Regions from separate parts of the Aquamicrobium segne genome, predicted to be linked through region 1. Evidence: riboswitches for the same ligand, from Rfam matches in the RefSeq annotation. Region 1 holds a riboswitch; each other region holds the start of a gene.
What was found. A riboswitch is a leader RNA that binds a small molecule or an ion and turns the genes downstream of it on or off. The one in region 1 is predicted to bind thiamine pyrophosphate.

Region 1 (5,876 bases):
ATATCGTTAGAGACAGGAGCCTGTGTGCGGGCAATGCGCGGCCAGAGCGGCGTGCCGATCAATGCCAGCAGGACAAGAGGGGGAAGGCTCATCATGTTGGTCTTGCCGCTGATGCCCACGGTGGTGGACAGAATAAGAAAAATATAGGCAAGAGGCAGGAGCGCACCTCTTCCCGCCGACCGCAACATATCGATAAACCAGGCGCCAACACCACACCAAAGCACAATCGTTATCACGATGCCATAACGTGCAGCATGGCCTGCCCATGAGTTCTCGATGCCTTCATAGAGACCGCTAAGCCGTATCTGGGTGTCGAGATTAACCATGCGATAGCCCGTAAGCAGGTTTGGCAGGCTGAGATCCCTGAACAGATTGAACAGATCGAAGCGGGTCCGGGCGCTGCCTCCGTCATCGATAAAGCGGTTGATGAAATTATCGAAAATGCCCGTCTGGTAGATGGCGAGCACCGCAAGGACAGAAAGCGGAAGCAGCAGCAGTACCGCCGTCAACTTGCGCAAGCTGACCGGACTCCCACGCAAAAAGCCAACAAAATGCAGTACGACAACCACGGCTGCGGTTGCATAAACGATTGCAAACGACGCCCGGGAGCCAATGAACGGCATCGCTACCAGACATAGCAGGATCATCGGCAAGCGCCAGCGTTTCCCAAGGCCGCGCACGTCGCGTACTGTCATCAAAACGATGGTATAAACACCCGTTGTCAGGGCGCCAATCAAAGGGTGCCCCAGCAGTGCGGTTGCCCGATATTCCCACTCCTGTTCGATATCGCCCAGTATAAAGGGAAACAGCCGCCAGCCTGACAGGCCTTCAACGATCGACAGGCAGCAATTGACAACCATAAGGATATGAATGGCACGCGCAATATTGAGGCGCGCACGCTTTTCCATATCAGCAAACAGCATGCAGATGATTGCGGCGACCATGATTGAGTCGATCAGGAAGGAGGTCGGTTGATCGCCCTTATAGCGGGAAATGAAAATCCACAGAAGAACGGAGCCCGCAAGCAGAAAGACGGACCCGAGGCATCGTGTCATGAGGCCAAACAGATAGCCTGCCGGATTGGGATTGGCGATCACAGCCAGACCAAGCGCACCCACAAACAGATAGGTGGCAGGATGAATCTTGGTGATGATCGAACCACCTGATGAATAGTAGGGAATGCCAAAAAACTCCAGCGCGAAACCGGAAAGGGAAAACAGCGCAACTGCACCCATGAAAACGAGCGCATCGACAAGGCCGCGCCCCTTCGCACTGGTTGGCCCCATATGGTCCAGCGATACCCTACCCATGGTCTGCTTTGCCGTCATTCCGCTCTTTTTCGCTCTGATCCACAAATGGAAAAACTGCTTGATATTAGCCCGGCGAAAGTTTCGAATCGATAAAATGTGCAATCTGTCCCAGAGCGGACATGTTGCACGTCAGGCAGGCTTTATCGCAGTTCTACGGCGATCCGGTCGACGGGTGGGGCTGACTCGATCAGACCGCTCGCAGCCATAAAAGCGCCGAACCGTTCATAGCGTGTGTAGTCCAGAGCAAAGGGCCTTTTTGCAAACCGGGGCAGAGTATCGAGCCACGCCTGACGGTTCAACTCATCGTCCAGATCAGGATATGCGCGGATAAAAAGCTTCCAGCTCTCTTCCGGATGGTTGGTGAGATGAACAGCGCCTTGCTCGACAGCTTTCAAAAAACGCTTGAGCCGACTGTCTTTGACCAGATCAGGGCGGGTAACGAAGATCAACTCGTCATAAACCGGCACCCCATGCTCTTCGGGAAAGAAGGCGCGCCCCTCATGGCCAGCCAAGCGCATCTGCGTCAACTCGAAATTTCGGAAGCCGCCTATCGTTGCATCGACTTGCTTGCTGATGAGAGAAGGTGACAGCGCAAAATTGACGTTGATCAGTTCCACGCTGCTCTTGTCAACACCGGCCTCATCCAGCATGCGGCCGAGCATGGCGTCCTCAAAGCCCGAAACGGAGAAGCCGATGCGCTTGCCTTCCAGATCCTTGATGCTTGAAATCGGCCCATCCGCCAGAACGGTGAGCGTGTTGAGCGGTGTCTCCACAAGCGTGCCAAAGCGAATGAGCGGCACATCCTTAGCATGATCCATGTAGAGGTTTGGCTGATAGTGGATTCCAATTTCCGCCTGTCCCGACGCGACCGCACGCGGCACAATCGAGGGGTCTGAAGGGGGAAGAAGCTCAACGTCCAGCCCCGCTTTTTCAAACAGCCCGAGTTCTTGCGCCACAACCAAAGGCGCATGGTCCGGATTGACGAACCATTCGAGCAGGACTGTAAGTTTTTCCTGCGCCTGGGCGCTACTCATGATCACCAGGCTCATCAGGATAGAAAGGATTGCAGAACGAAACATGGCGCTTCCATTATTGTTGTGATGGGGAAAAGTCGTGGTCTGCGCACCATGGCGTGAGCAGAGGTGCAAGCCGGTCGATGGCACTGCGCAGCATCAGGGTAAGCAGCGCGATGATTGCCATTGCGGCAAAAACCATATCTGTTTGCATGCGTGCATTGGCCTGCACCATGACGAAACCAAGCCCCGCTGATGCGCCCACCCATTCTCCGATTACCGCTCCGAGCGGCGCAAGCGGCGCGGCAATGCGCAAGCCTGAGACGAGCGAGGGCAAGGCAAGCGGGATGCGGATGTAAGCCAGCGTCTGCCAGTGGTTTGCCTCGGTCGTCGCTGCGGCATCAAGGACCTGCGAAGGTATGCGGCGCAAACCATCGGCAAAGGCAGAAGCTACAGGAAAGAAGATGATCAGGGTGGTCATCACCACTTTGGAGGCCATTCCAAAGCCAAACCACAGCACCAGAAGTGGCGCGATGACAAAGACGGGGAAGGCCTGCAGCACAAGAACCATGGGCAAGACCAGGCGGCCAAAACGCGGCAGAGCGGCCATGCAAAGGGCTATCAGGACACCAAGGAGCGTTCCTGCAAGCAGCCCCATCACAATCTCACCAAGCGTTACCCAGCTATTGGCCAGAAGATAGTTCGGCTGTCGCAAGAATGCGCCAAGCACATCTGTGGGGGCCGGCAGGATATAGGCCGGCGGCCCAAAAACCCAGATCAGGGACTGCCACAAGGCAAACAGAAAGCCCAAAACAGGCAATGCTGCACGAGCCGCTAGGAAGCGCATCGTTTGCATGATCGACCTGAAAGGTGAAGTAGCATTTTGATCCCCCCTAGCACATTTTGTGAGCACAGATGGCACCATCTGGCATCGCATAAATGCGATTAAAACAAGAGCTTAGAGCATTTCATCTGTTTTTGTGAAAACAAGAAATGCTCTCGCCATACTCGGAGATCCAGGTGGAGCGAAGAGAGGAAATCAGGTCGCCATGAATGGCCCTTGTTCCGTTCCTACGCCGGCATGACCCGGATCAGGTTCAAGGGTCCGGCTCATCGCCGTCTCAGCGCCGTGTGGCGCACCCCTCGGAATTCAGCGCGACTATAGCTTCAAAACTGTTCCGGTCAAGCAGGCGCCTGTCCTGCACCAGACGACCCGCTCGAAATTGAAGAGGCGCCGGGCTGCAAGATTCTCCAGAAGCAGAGGACCAAGCTCTTGTTCATCGGCGCGGCTGATACCCACTTGCTTTTCCAGTTCATATCGCCTTAGCTCTGGCCAAGACTCATACATTGGGGTGCCCAAACCGGGCTGAGAGGTGCATCGCACCGACCCATTGAACCTGATCCGGGTCATGCCGGCGTAGGAAAGTGTAGAGTGTGCCAGCATCCGGATTCATTTCAGGATTGCGCGCAATCTCCTCCTTCCCATGCCACGACCAGGGCTATGAAAGGGAAGAAGATGGCGCCAGCCATTGCACTGACAATTGCAGGATCTGACAGCAGCGGCGGCGCCGGGATACAGGCCGACCTGAAAAGTTTTTCAGCACTTGGCGTCTATGGTGCATCGGTAATCACTGCAATTACCGCGCAAAACACACATGGTGTCGAGGCCATCGAGCCTGTCTCTCCAGCCATGATTTCCGCCCAGATCGATGCGGCTTTTAGTGATCTCGACATATCAGCCATCAAGATTGGGATGGTTGGCGGTGTGGAGGCAATTGAAGCAGTGGCGGCAAGGCTGCGTCACCATCTGGCAGCGCGTTCAACGCCAATCGTGCTGGACCCGGTCATGATTGCCAAATCCGGCGACGTACTGCTCCCTTCAGAAGCCATAAGCGCACTGCGGGAAAATCTGCTTCCCCTGGCGAGCCTGCTCACACCCAATCTGCCTGAAGCCGCCGATCTTCTTGGTATTCAACAGGCCAAGACCCATGATGAACTGCGCAATCAGGGGCAGGCGCTGCTTGCTCTGGGGCCTCGCCATGTTCTGCTGAAAGGCGGCCATGCCGCGGGCAAAACCTGCACCGATCTGTTGCTGGGCGAAGATGAAATGGCTCTCTGCGCCCCCCGTATTCATACGAAAAACACCCATGGCACGGGCTGTTCGCTTTCTTCAGCTATTGCTGCGGGGCTTGCCAGCGGCATGAGCATGACAAAGGCGATCCGTCAGGCGCATGACTGGCTCCATTGCGCCATCCTTGCCGCCGATGATTTGAATGTCGGTTCCGGCCACGGGCCAGTGCATCACTTCCATGCCATGTGGAGCAAGGCATGAACGGCCCCATCACAATCCTTGGTGCGGGCGTCATGGGGCTCTCCATCGCGGCCGAACTGACGCGACGCGGTGTCGAGTGCGTTATCCACGATCCGCAAGGCCCTCCTGACGCCCATTGTTGCAGTTGGTGGGCAGGGGGAATGCTCGCCCCCTTCTGCGAAGCAGAAAGTGCCGGGGATACGGTCATCCGTTTGGGGCAAGAAGCAGCAGGCTGGTGGCAGGGCATGGGCGCAAAACTGCACCGCACCGGCACGCTGGTGCTGGCTTTGGCGCGTGACCATACGGAACTGGACCGCTTTGCCCGGCTGACACGCAATCACGAATTGCTCAATGCCAAGGATATTGCTGAACTGGAACCCGAACTTGAAGCGCGCTTTCAACGGGGCCTGTTCTATCGCAGCGAGTCTCACCTTACGCCCCGGCAGGCCTTGCACGCGCTGCAACAAAGAGCGCAAGACCATGGCGTTTTGATCCAGACCGAAGCGGCCCTCGATATATCCACAGGGCTGGTCGTCGATGCTCGTGGCTTTGCAGCCCGCGACAGGCTTGTCGATCTGCGCGGCGTGCGGGGTGAAATGCTGGTCATCCGCTGTCCCGAATTACAGCTTACCCGCACCATTCGTCTGCTGCATCCGCGCATTCCACTCTATATCGTTCCGCGTGGCGATGGCGTCTATATGCTGGGAGCAACCATGCTGGAGACCGGCGCAAAAACCTGCGTCACCGCACGCGCCGCCATTGAGATGCTATCGGCTGCCTATGCGCTTCACCCGGCCTTTGCCGAGGCTGAAATTCTTGAGATGGGTGCGGATGCGCGCCCCGCATTTCCCGACAACCTGCCGCATCTGCGCCGCCGCGGCAGCAGGCTTTTTGCCAACGGCCTTTACCGTCACGGCTATCTTCTGGCCCCTGCCGTGGCGCGCATGGCTGCTGATCATATCATGACAGGCCAGATACCGGAGTTGATGGATGAACATAATCCTTAATGGAGAAAAGCGGAACATTAAGGCTTTGACAGTCGCTGATGTGCTTGTCGAAATCGGCCTGGAAACAGCCCGTGTCGCCACCGCATTAAATGGCGAGTTTCTGCCAGCCCCGCAGCGCAGCACAGCAAGCCTGACAGAGGGCGACACGCTTGAAATTTTATCCGCCATGCAGGGAGGATGATAAAATGCCTGTCTTTTACGGCAAGAAATTTGACAGTGCGCTGATGCTGGGCAC
Region 2 (5,876 bases), on a different contig from region 1:
GCGTGCGGTTCGGGATGGGCTGGATTTGTTTCTCGGGGCAGATCATGTCGCAATCGCCACCGTTATTGATACGAAAGGGTCAGAGGGACTTCGGTCCGCCGACGAACTCGTGACGTATTTATCTCGATATGGGATCGGGTCGGAGATATCTGTTATTGCCGCTGTCCCGGGCGAGGACGAAGGGTTCCCTATTCGCCAATTTGTCACTGACCAGCAGGTAGACCTACTTGTCATGGGCGCTTTTGTACACTCGCGGTTGCGCCAGGCAATCCTCGGAGGAATGACGCGCTCTCTGTTGGAGAATTGTCCGGTCCCCATTCTTATGTCGCATTAGATCGATATGTCAGAAGGTGCCAAAATATATCCTTGGTTGTTCGTGCTCCGTCAACAACACGCTTCCATTTAAATCTGATCCGGTAAGCGATGATACTACGAGAATTATTTAGTTTGCCATGAAAACTATCGACTTGTTTTTTCAAAGCCACTCTTGGCTTTCTTCATTCGCGCTGCTGGCTGTTCTCGTCTTGGCTGCCTTTGCGGCGAATTTCCTGGTCAAAGCGGTGTTGCTACGTGTTCTGAAGCGCATCCTGGCGAAAACCGCCTATGGTCGGGACAAGGAACTTCGCCGCCACAGTGTCATTGAACGATTGGCCAACATCATTCCCGCTCTGCTCATCGCAGGCGGTATCGCCTTTGTGCCAGATTTGCCGGACGCTGTTGTGGCCATCGTCCGAAATGTTGCCAGTGCGTTCATTATCCTGACAGTGGCGCTGGCGATAGCATCCGCAGTAAATATTATTGACACTGTGTATCATCGTAGCCCTCAAGGCAGGTTGAAGCCGATCAAGGGGTACATTCAGGTCGCAAAAATTGCGATCTACATCCTTGCAACAATTCTGATTATCGCGGTTGTCACAGACCGCTCTCCAATACTCCTTCTGTCTGGTCTTGGCGCGATAACCGCAGTGCTCATACTTATCTTTCAGGACACTCTCCTGTCACTGGTTGCCGGAATTCAAATCTCTTCCACCGACATGGTGCGGGTGGGAGACTGGATCGAGATGCCGAGTCTGGATGTCAATGGCAACATTCTCGAAATAGCGCTTCACACGGTAACGGTGCAGAATTTTGACAAGACCATAACCACACTTCCCATCCGCAAACTGGTGACAGAGCCGTTCAAGAACTGGCGAGGCATGCAGGAATCAGGCGGACGACGAATCAAGCGTTCACTCAATCTGGAGCAGACCAGCATTCGCTTTCTCGACCAGGCCGATCTGGAAAGGCTCGTCTCCTTTGCGCCACTGGAAGAGTATTTAACGAATAAGTGCGAAGAGTTGGATGAGTGGAACTCCAGGCTGGGTACGCGCGCGCAAGTGCCGGCGAACACGCGCCGTGTCACGAATATCGGTACATTCCGTGCCTATGTTGATGCATATTTGCGCAATCATTCCAGGGTACATAAGAATATGACCGTAATGGTGCGACAACTCGAGCCAGGTCCTGAAGGGCTGCCGCTGGAGCTTTATTGTTTTGCTAACACGATCGCGTGGGTGGAATATGAAGGGATCCAGGCAGACATATTTGACCATCTGCTCGCACTCCTCCCGGAGTTTGGCTTATCCGTTTTCCAGAACCCAAGTGGCACCGATATTCGTTCCTGGTCACGAACCAAGCCAGTCGACAGGACGCATGTGATGAATTGACGAGAGAAACTGATAACGGCCACCAGCTGGATGCCCGCAAAACCTCGGCGGTAGAGCTGCTTATCCCAAAATGACACGGACACAACGGCGTCGTTTGGAGAACAAGAGGGATTCAACGAGCACCCGTTATACCAACGGTCAATATGATTGACCGTTGGAGCGCGCGACCGCGCGCCGCGCCCGCTGGCGCGAAAGCCAAGCGGCCCGGATGGGCCGCGCCGGCGATTGAGGCGTCCTGGATGGGGCAACATCCAGGACCTTTGGTATTACGCCTCGCAAAATTCGTAGAAGGATTTTGCGGGTGCCCAGCTCAGGGATGTATTAAAAGGCAGGTCTTGTTGCAGTTTAAGCGATGTCACTCAAGGTCGGCTCGACTGATTAAGGCAAATAATTGGCCGTACACTACATGTAAAGATGAGATGTCTATAGCAACTTCAAGAAAATAAGACTGATATGCGCAATTAACGATAGAGGTATTCATAAAGGAAAATTACTGGAATATCTCTGATATTTTTACGCCCCTTGCCATTCGCAAATTTCTCCAATAGTGTGTGCATACATACTCGTTGGGGTGCCCTGAGTGATCCGGGCTGAGAGGCGTCAAGCCGACCCATCGAACCTGATCCGGGTAATGCCGGCGGAGGGAACGGGTAGTTAAACGATGCGCGGCAATTTTGCCGGGCAATGCCCCCGTACCAATCCGTCGGTCTAAGTGGGGGCGACGTGACAGCAATCGCATTGACCAAAGCGGGATCCGACAGCGGCGGAGGGGCGGGCATTCAAGCCGACCTCAAGACGTTCTCGGCGCTAGGCGTTTATGGTGCCAGTGTTTTAACCACGATTACGGCCCAGAACACCGTTGCGGTAACGGCGATTGAAGCCATGCCCTCATCGCTTGTGCGTGCGCAAATCGAGACGGTCTTCGAAGATCTGGCGGTTGCAGCTGTCAAGATCGGCATGCTCGGCCAGCCCGAGCTGATCCGCACAGTCGCGGAAAGCCTGCGCGACTGCGACCTGCCTATAGTGCTTGATCCGGTTATGGTTGCCAAATCCGGTGACCGATTGCTTGAAGCGGAAGCCATTGCGGCGTTGCAGTCGGAATTGCTGCCAATAGCCTCAATCCTGACACCGAATCTGCCTGAAGCTGCCGAAATCCTTGATAGCTCAATTGCCGGAGATCCGACAGAAATGGAGGCGCAGGGCCGGGCGCTGTTGGTACTCGGGCCGAAATGGGTGCTGATGAAGGGTGGCCATGCTGCAGGTCCGATCTGTACCGATATATTAATCGGACCGAAGCTTCATTCCCTGACCGCGATGCGCAACCCTACATCCAATACGCATGGCACAGGCTGCACGCTGTCAGCCGCTATCGCAGCGGGTCTGGCGCAGGGTTTGGATGTGCCTGATGCAGTTATTGGTGCGCATAGTTATTTGCAAAGTGCAATTGCCGCCGCTGACCAGTTGGAAATAGGCTCGGGCCACGGTCCCGTGCATCACTTCTATGCGCAATGGAAGTGACGAGATGATCCGTATTCTTGGAGCGGGAGTCATGGGGCTGGTGGTCGCAACCGAACTGACCTCACGCGGCTATAGTGTTGAAGTCGTCGACCCCGAACGCAGTCCCGGCCCTCATGCTTGTTCGTGGTGGGCAGGCGGCATGCTGGCCCCTTGGTGTGAGCGCGAGTCATCTGAGGAGCCAGTCGAGCGGCATGGGGTCACCGCTATTGATTGGTGGGAGCGGAATACCGGTTGCGTCAGTCATAACGGCACACTCGTGTTAGCGTTGTCCCGCGACCGCGGTGAGTTGATGCGCTTTGCCCGGCGCACGCACGGACATCGTCTGTTGAACGAACCCGACATTGCAGCACTAGAAATAGATCTGGCTGGACGCTCCAAAGCAGCATTGTTTTATGAAAGGGAGGCGCACCTCTCTCCGCGAGACGCCTTGCGTCAACTGCAGCAGAATTTGGAAGCAAAAGGCGTGCCATTTTACCGTGAGCCTCCTGCGACTATCCCGGATCTGATCATTGATGCGCGCGGCCTTGCCGCGCGAGACAAGTTGCATGATCTGCGCGGCGTGCGCGGCGAGATGCTAGTTCTACGTTGCACTGATCTGACGCTGTCGCGCCCGGTACGGCTGCTGCATCCTCGAAATCCTATCTATATCGTCCCACGTGGAGATGGAATCTTCATGGTGGGCGCGACGATGATCGAAAGTGATCGACGTGGCGTAGTTTCCGTCCGCTCGATGCTGGAACTTCTGACAGCGGCGTATGCCTTGCATCCGGCTTTTGGTGAAGCCGAAGTACTGGAAACCGGCGCTGATGCCCGTCCAGCCTTTCCAGATAATCTGCCGCGGTTGCGGCGCCATGGCGACACACTGTTTGTGAACGGTCTTTATCGCCATGGTTTTCTTCTGTCACCTGCCGTTGCCACGATGGTCGCGGAACACCTCGAAACCGGCACTATCCCAGAGTTTATGGAGGCTGATCGGATATGAATATCACTCTCAACGGGGAACCTCGCAAAACCACTGCTACGACACTCGCCGGTCTGCTGACGGAGAACGGCTTTGACGGCAAGGTTGCGACCGCGCGCAATGGTGATTTCGTGCCTGCCGGACACCGCGCCACGACCCAGATCTTTGATGGCGACTGCATTGAGGTCGTCGCTCCTATGCAGGGAGGCTAATCAATGCCGCGCTTTTACGGGGTTGAAGTGGACAGCGCCTTGATGCTGGGCACGGCTCGCTATGCTTCACCGTCTATACTTGCCGATGCCTTTCGCGCCTCGGGCGCTGATGTTGCTACTGTCAGCCTGCGGCGAGAACAAGGTGGCGGGCAAGCCTTCTGGCAGTTGATCAGCGAGTTGGACGTTCACATCCTGCCCAACACTGCGGGCTGCCATACCGTCAAAGAGGCAGTCACTACCGCCCACATGGCGCGCGAGGTGTTTGATACCAGGTGGATTAAACTGGAGGTAATCGGCAATGCAGATACGCTGCAGCCCGATGTGTTCGGACTGGTTGAGGCAGCGCGGATCCTGGCCGACGATGGCTTCGAGGTCTTTCCTTATTGCACCGAGGATCTGATTGTATGCGATCGGCTGCTTGACGCAGGCTGTCAGATACTGATGCCGTGGGGAGCGCCGATTGGGTCGGGGCTGGGGATCAGCAATGTACGGGCAATGCGCAGCCTTCGAGCGCATTTCCCTGATGTTCCGATGGTCATTGATGCCGGAATCGGTCTGCCTTCACATGCCGCACAGGCAATGGAGTTGGGCTTTGATGCTGTGCTGCTGAATACGGCCGTATCCAAGGCAGGTGATCCGGTTGCTATGGCGCAAGCGATGGCACTGGCTGTTCAGGCCGGGCGCGCGGCATTCATCGCCGAGCCAATAGAGCCGATTGATATGGCCGTACCTTCAACCCCGGTCATCGGCAAGGCGTTTCTGACATGAGATTGCCGCGCTTTTATCCGATTTTTGATTCATCCGAGTGGTTGGAGAGGATGCTACCGCTTGGTGTGAAGCTTGTGCAACTGAGGGTCAAGGAGCGATCGAAGGCAGAAACCCGCGCCGAGATTCGCTATGCACAAATTCTGTGCCGGGAATATGGTGCAACTCTCGTTGTCAATGATTACTGGCGCATAGCCATTGATGAAGGCTGCGACTGGATTCACTTGGGTCAGGAGGATCTGGACACGGCCGATCTGGGCGCCATCCGTGCGGCCGGACTGAAGCTCGGTGTCTCGACACATGATGAGGATGAGTTGGCTCGGGCGATGGCCCTGCGCCCGGATTACATAGCGCTGGGCCCGATCTGGCCGACGATCCTGAAAAAGATGAAATGGCATCAGCAAGGCGTGGAAAAGCTGACCGAATGGAGAGCGCGAATTGACGATACGCCGCTGGTCGCCATCGGCGGGTTACGGCCTGAACGCGCCGCGCCGGCTTTTGCCGCGGGGGCCGATGTGGTCTCGGTCGTGACCGATGTTACGCGGAACCCCGACCCCGAAGGGCGTGTGCGCGAATGGCTGCAGGTAGTGACATGAGCCGCTATGCTCGTCAGATGATCTTGTCTGGCGTTGGGCGCCACGGACAGGCTCGCATCCGCGCTGCGCATCTGCTGGTAGTGGGTGCAGGTGGGCTCGGCGTGCCGGTAGTGCAGTA
Region 3 (5,876 bases), on a different contig from region 1:
CCGTACCAGCAAAGCCCGCCACCAGTTCCTGCAACAATTCCAGCGTTTCCATGTCAAGATCATTGGTCGGCTCGTCCAGCACCAGAAGATTGGCAGGGCGCGACAACACCCGCGCCAGCAGCAAACGGGCGCGTTCACCGCCCGACAATTTGTGCACCGGCGTGCGTGCCTGCTCCGGCCTGAACAGAAAATCCTTCATATAGGACGCGACATGGCGCTGCTCGCCATTGACGATCAGGCTCTCGCCCCGCCCATCGGTCAGATAATGGGCCAATGTCTCATTCGGGTCAGCCGCCTCACGTTTCTGGTCAAGCGTGGCGATCTCCAGATTGACCCCAAGCCGCACAGTGCCGGAATCGGGCGCAAGCTCACCCGTCAGCATTTTCAAAAGCGTGGTCTTGCCAGCCCCGTTAGGCCCGACCAGTCCGATGCGGTCACCTCGCTGGATGCGGGTGGAGAAATCACTGACCACATTAAGATCGCCAAAGCTCTTGGCGATGGATTTTGCCTCAATCACCAGCCTGCCGGATTCGGCAGCGTCACTGGCAACCATGGTTGCAGTTCCTTCCGCCCCCCTGTGGCTGCGATGGCGCTGGCGCAGCGCCTGCAATTCACCAAGGCGGCGCACATTGCGCTTGCGCCGGGCGGTCACACCATAGCGCAGCCAGTGCTCTTCACGCACGATCTGACGGCCAAGCTTGTGCTGTTCGCGCTCTTCTTCCTCCAAAATCTTGTCACGCCATTCCTCAAAATGCGCAAAACCCCGATCAAGGCGGCGGGTCTGGCCGCGATCCAGCCAGATAGTGGCGCGTGACACCCGCTCCAGAAAACGGCGATCATGCGAAATCACCACCAGCGCCGAAGATGAACGGATCAGTTCTTCTTCCAGCCATTCGATAACATTCAGATCCAGATGGTTGGTCGGCTCATCCAGCAACAAGATATCAGGCTCAGGCGCCATGACGCGGGCAAGGGCAGCGCGGCGCGCCTCACCACCCGAAAGCTCGGCCGGATTTTCTTCACCGGTCAGGCCCAGATGCTCCAGAAGATAGGTGGCGCGATATGGATCATCGGCAGGCCCAAGCCCCGCCTCGACATAGCCACGCACCGTGGCAAAACCTTCCATGTCAGGCGCTTGCGGCAGATAGCGAATGGTGGCGGTCGGCTGACGGAAAATCTCGCCATCCTGCGCTTCGGCAAGCCCGGCTGCAATCTTCAGTAATGTCGATTTGCCTGATCCATTGCGCCCCACGAGCGCGATGCGGTCGCCCGGACCAACGGCAAAATCAGCGCCATCAAGCAGCGGCGTGCCGCCAAAGCTAAGGTAAACACCGGCAAGGTTGAGAAGCGGCGGGGCCATATCAGCCTCCCTGTTCAGGCAATGGATGGGCAAGCAGCATGGCGCAGCCCTGCTCCAGTTCAATGGTCAACTGGCTCAAAACCTCATTCGACATGGTCAGTGATGAGCCAAACGGCACATTGACTGCCGCCAGTTCCCATTTGGCGCCGCGCACACTAAGGCCGGCAAGGTCTGAAAAGCCAAGGATCGAAAACAACGTGCCTTTGGCATAGTCAAATGTCGAACACCCGCGCGACAAGGGTCGGCCCTCCTGTGTGCCGCTGGTCAGCAACACATCGATGCCTTTTTCAGCCAGCCGCAAGCCCAGCGCCAGATGCAAAAAGGCGTGATCGGTACGCGCACCGCCAAAGGCGCCTGCCAGAACCAGCCGGATCGCCCCCTTTTCCAGCGCAATTTCAACGGCCAGTTCCCCATCCGTGCTGTCCTTATCCACGGGAAAGCTGCGTTTGGGCACTGAATTTAGATGTGGTGGCAATAATGCGGGTGCAGAATCAAAATCCCCCACCCAAAGTTCGGGCACAAGGCCAAGGGTGTGCGCATGTTGAATGCCGGAATCGGCGGCAATAATGCGGCTTCCCGCAATCTGGCGATCAAGTGCAGGGGTGCGGACAAGTTCTCCACCCAGAAGGATTGTATATTGGCTCATGATCCAAGCCCCTTAGCAGTCCCATCACTGGAACGAAAGATGCAGCAATGCTCTTGCTTGCCTGAAGCGGGCAACCTATCTGTAAAACGCTCTAACGGGGTGCCGGACGCAATCATTTGCGGCCCGGCTGAGAGGCGTCACACGCCAACCCGCTGAACCTGATCCGGTTTGCACCGGCGGAGGGATTAGAAGCTGCCGGACAGTCGGTGCCTCAGCCCCTTCAAAACCACCTTAAGGAGGCGTTGATGCGCACAGTTTTATTATCCATCCTGTCCGCCACATTGCTGGCGACAACTCCGGCCGCAGCGCAAGACAAGCTCACCATCTACACTTATGACAGTTTTACCGCTGAGTGGGGTCCCGGCCCGCAGGTGAAGAAAAATTTTGAAGCTGAATGTGGCTGCGAGGTTGATTTCATTTCGGTGGCCGATGGCGTTGCCCTGCTCAACCGGCTCAAACTTGAAGGGACCTCCACCAAAGCCGACATTGTGCTCGGTCTCGACACCAATCTTGTGGCGGAAGCGCAAGCGACCAATTTGTTTGCGCCCCATGGCCTGACGATGGAAACAAACATTCCCGGCGGCTGGTCTGATGCAACTTTTTTACCTTACGACTATGGTTATTTCGCCGTGGTCTATGACACGCAAGAACTGCCCGTCCCGCCTGCCAGCATGAAAGAACTGGTTGAAGGCGACCCGGCACAAAAAATCATCATTCAGGACCCGCGCACCTCAACGCCGGGGCTGGGGTTGCTTTTGTGGGTACGCGCCATCTATGGCGATGAGGCAGATGCGGCATGGGAAAAGCTGAAAACCCGCATATTGACGGTAACGCCCGGCTGGAGTGAGGCTTACGGGCTGTTCACCAAGAGCGAAGCGCCAATGGTTTTGTCTTACACCACCTCGCCTGCCTATCACATGATTGCCGACAAGTCCGACCGCTATCAGGCGGCCGGTTTTTCCGATGGCCATTATCTTCAGGTCGAGGTCGCGGGCATGACCCTGACCGGCGCCAAAAATCCGCTGGCACAACAGTTTCTTGCCTTCATGACCGGACCGGGCTTTCAGGATACGGTATCGCAAACCCAGTGGATGTATCCGGCGGGAAAAACCAGCACACCGCTTGACCCCACCTTTGACCGTCTGGTGAAACCGGCCAAAACCTTGCAATTTACCCCTCGGGAAGTAGCCGACAATCGCAAAGCCTGGGTCGATGAATGGCTGGGCGTGATGAGCAGGTAGCCAGCTTGGCCAGCAAAATCTCGTCCATAACAGGCAATCCGCGCATTCTTGCCGGGCTTGTCGCACTTGCCGCAATTTCAACGCTGATTGGCGGGGCTTTTGCCGGTCTGGCGCTTGAGGGTGTGCAGGATTTTTCAGGCGCGCTTGCTGCCTTTGATCCCTATATGATCAGGGTTGCCCGCTTCACATTGTGGCAGGCGCTCCTTTCCACCCTGCTATCGATTGCGCCTGCCCTGCTGGTGGCGCGGGCCTTGACGCGCTTTCCCGATTTTCCGGGGCGCGGGCTGATCCTGCAACTTTTTGCCGTGCCTCTGGCGCTGCCCTCCCTTGTCGCAGCCCTTGGCGTGCTCGCCCTTTATGGTCGTTCCGGTTATTTTGCCGGGCTTTTTTCAACATTCAGCGCTGGAGAATGGCCGGGCATATATGGACTTTCCGGCATTCTGGTTGCCCATGTGTTTTTCAACCTGCCACTGGCCACACGTCTGTTTGTCGAAGCATTACAAACCGTTCCCACAGATCAATGGCGGCTGGCCAGCCAGCTTGGCATGGGTGCTTTTGCCAGTTTCCGGCTGATTGAATGGCCAAGGCTGCGGCAGGCGCTGCCGGGTATTGCCGGGCTGGTGTTCATGCTGTGCATCACCTCATTCACCATCGTGTTGACACTGGGCGGCGGCCCGCGCGCCACCACGCTGGAAGTGGCGATCTATCAGGCATTGCGCTTTGATTTCGACCCGGCCCGGGCCGTTGTGCTGACCGCATTGCAGGTGGCCCTGACGCTTGCCATCGTCTTTGTGCTGGCAAGGCTGGGCACCAATACACAGGCGCAAATCAATCTTTCCGTTGCCCCGCGCCGTTTTATTGTCACGGCAACCAGCGAAACAGTCTTCAACAGCGTCCTGATCCTGCTGGCGGTGCTGTTTGTTGCCGGGCCAATGGCGGCCATGGTGGCGGCTGGCTTGCAAGCAGATCTTGGCCGTCTTGTCATGGACCCTGCCGTGCAACGCGCAACCCTTACCAGCCTTGTTCTGGCCATGCTGTCCGCACTGCTGGCGGCCAGCCTGTCCCTGGCGCTGGTAATGGCTCGACAGGCGCTGGAACACCCTGCCCATGCGCGCCACCCATTGCTGCACTATGCCACCGATACAGGTGCCAGCTTCGTGCTGGTGGTGCCGCCCATTGTCATTGGCGCTGGCTGGTTCATCCTGCTGCGCCATGTGGCTGATGTGTTTGCGCTTGCCCCGATACTGGTCATCACCGTCAATGCGGTGATGGCCATGCCCTTTGCCATCCGAGCCATCCGCCCTGCCCATGATGCGGCAAGTGCGCGCCATGAGCGTTTATGTGCCCAGCTTGGCATTGCTGGCTGGGTGCGGTTTCGGCTGATCGACTGGCCGGTGCTGCGCCGGCCAATGACGACGGCTGCGGCTTTTGCCATGGCGCTGTCACTGGGCGATCTTGGTGTGATTGCACTTTTCGGCTCAGATGCGGTGCAGACCCTGCCCTATCTTTTATTGCAGCGCATGGGCAGTTACCGCACCAGCGATGCGGCAGGGCTGGCGCTCATTCTGGGGCTGGCCTGTCTGGCGCTCATGTTTATGTCTGCCAGGCTGGCGCCCGCCTGGCAAAGGGAAAAACGGCCATGAAATCTTCTGCCTCCTCTCCCGCTGAAGTGCAGCTGGACAAGGTGATTTTCAGCTATGGCGAGGGTGTATTTTCATTTGACGTCACCTGTCGGGCAGGCCATGTCACCGCCATTATGGGGCCGAGCGGATCAGGCAAATCCACGCTGCTCAATCTTGTTGCCGGTTTTGAAAAGCCTGCTTCCGGTCATATTCTGATCGGGAACAGGAATGTCACCCATGACAGTCCGGCCCGGCGGCCGGTCTCGATGGTGTTTCAGGAAAACAACCTGTTTGCGCATCTGAATGTCGAGCAAAATGTCGGGCTGGGTCGCTCCCCTTCCCTGCGCCTGACCAAGGCAGACCATGCTGCAATCATTGACGCGCTGGCGCGCACCGGACTGGAGGCCAAGAACAAGCGGCTGCCCGGCGAACTTTCAGGCGGCGAGCGCCAGCGGGTGGCGCTGGCGCGGGTTCTGGTGCGTGAGCGCCCCGTGCTGCTGCTGGACGAGCCTTTCGCCTCACTTGGGCCTGCCTTGCGCGAAGATATGCTGGATCTCGTTGCCGCCTTGCAAAAGGAACGCGCCATGACCGTGCTGTTCGTCACCCACCAGCCCGAGGATGCGCAACGTATTTCACATGACATGATTTTCATCGAGACCGGCCATGTCGTGGCGCAGGGCCCGGTGCAGGATTTCTTCAGCAAGGCTGGTCCAGAGGCTTTCCAGCGCTATATAGGCACACAACAAGCCGGTTGATCTTGCAGATAAAATACTCCGGCTGGACTGTTTGCCCGTATTACAGACATAATTTAGCATCATGGAAACGTCAGAAACTATGGCAGGATCGGTCGAATCACGGCAGACCCTGTCTATTGCTGTAAATCTTGCTGATCCCGGTTGAGGAAGGAAATCCCGCTGTTGCCCGCTCTGAAGCCTGACCGAAAGCCATTTTCGCTGCAGATGCTGATGCTGGCCCTGACAGCTTCAGCACTGGGCGCCTGTCAGGCC

Region 2: it holds a riboswitch for thiamine pyrophosphate, as region 1 does, so the genes downstream of both, thiD (bifunctional hydroxymethylpyrimidine kinase/phosphomethylpyrimidine kinase) here and ACFPLB_RS03300 (ABC transporter permease) in region 1, are expected to answer to the same signal.
Region 3: it holds a riboswitch for thiamine pyrophosphate, as region 1 does, so the genes downstream of both, thiB (thiamine ABC transporter substrate binding subunit) here and ACFPLB_RS03300 (ABC transporter permease) in region 1, are expected to answer to the same signal.

The regions. Positions count from the first base shown of each region.
Region 1 is NZ_JBHSLL010000012.1:26,346-32,221, reverse strand. Features, by position in the region: gene ACFPLB_RS03310 (VpsF family polysaccharide biosynthesis protein) at 1-1,310, opposite strand, end outside; gene ACFPLB_RS03305 (ABC transporter substrate-binding protein) at 1,451-2,374, opposite strand; gene ACFPLB_RS03300 (ABC transporter permease) at 2,400-3,179, opposite strand; TPP riboswitch at 3,375-3,477, opposite strand; TPP riboswitch at 3,662-3,765, shown strand; gene thiD (bifunctional hydroxymethylpyrimidine kinase/phosphomethylpyrimidine kinase) at 3,840-4,655, shown strand; gene ACFPLB_RS03290 (FAD-dependent oxidoreductase) at 4,652-5,641, shown strand; gene thiS (sulfur carrier protein ThiS) at 5,625-5,822, shown strand; gene ACFPLB_RS03280 (thiazole synthase) at 5,827-5,876, shown strand, end outside.
Region 2 is NZ_JBHSLL010000052.1:6,151-12,026, forward strand. Features, by position in the region: gene ACFPLB_RS14080 (universal stress protein) at 1-334, shown strand, start outside; gene ACFPLB_RS14085 (mechanosensitive ion channel family protein) at 462-1,706, shown strand; TPP riboswitch at 2,264-2,369, shown strand; gene thiD (bifunctional hydroxymethylpyrimidine kinase/phosphomethylpyrimidine kinase) at 2,391-3,224, shown strand; gene ACFPLB_RS14095 (FAD-dependent oxidoreductase) at 3,229-4,206, shown strand; gene thiS (sulfur carrier protein ThiS) at 4,203-4,397, shown strand; gene ACFPLB_RS14105 (thiazole synthase) at 4,401-5,165, shown strand; gene ACFPLB_RS14110 (thiamine phosphate synthase) at 5,162-5,758, shown strand; gene ACFPLB_RS14115 (HesA/MoeB/ThiF family protein) at 5,755-5,876, shown strand, end outside.
Region 3 is NZ_JBHSLL010000050.1:24,172-30,047, reverse strand. Features, by position in the region: gene ACFPLB_RS13350 (ABC-F family ATP-binding cassette domain-containing protein) at 1-1,360, opposite strand, end outside; gene ACFPLB_RS13345 (thiamine diphosphokinase) at 1,362-2,006, opposite strand; TPP riboswitch at 2,092-2,208, shown strand; gene thiB (thiamine ABC transporter substrate binding subunit) at 2,252-3,247, shown strand; gene thiP (thiamine/thiamine pyrophosphate ABC transporter permease) at 3,223-4,890, shown strand; gene thiQ (thiamine ABC transporter ATP-binding protein) at 4,887-5,624, shown strand; gene ACFPLB_RS13325 (M48 family metalloprotease) at 5,829-5,876, shown strand, end outside.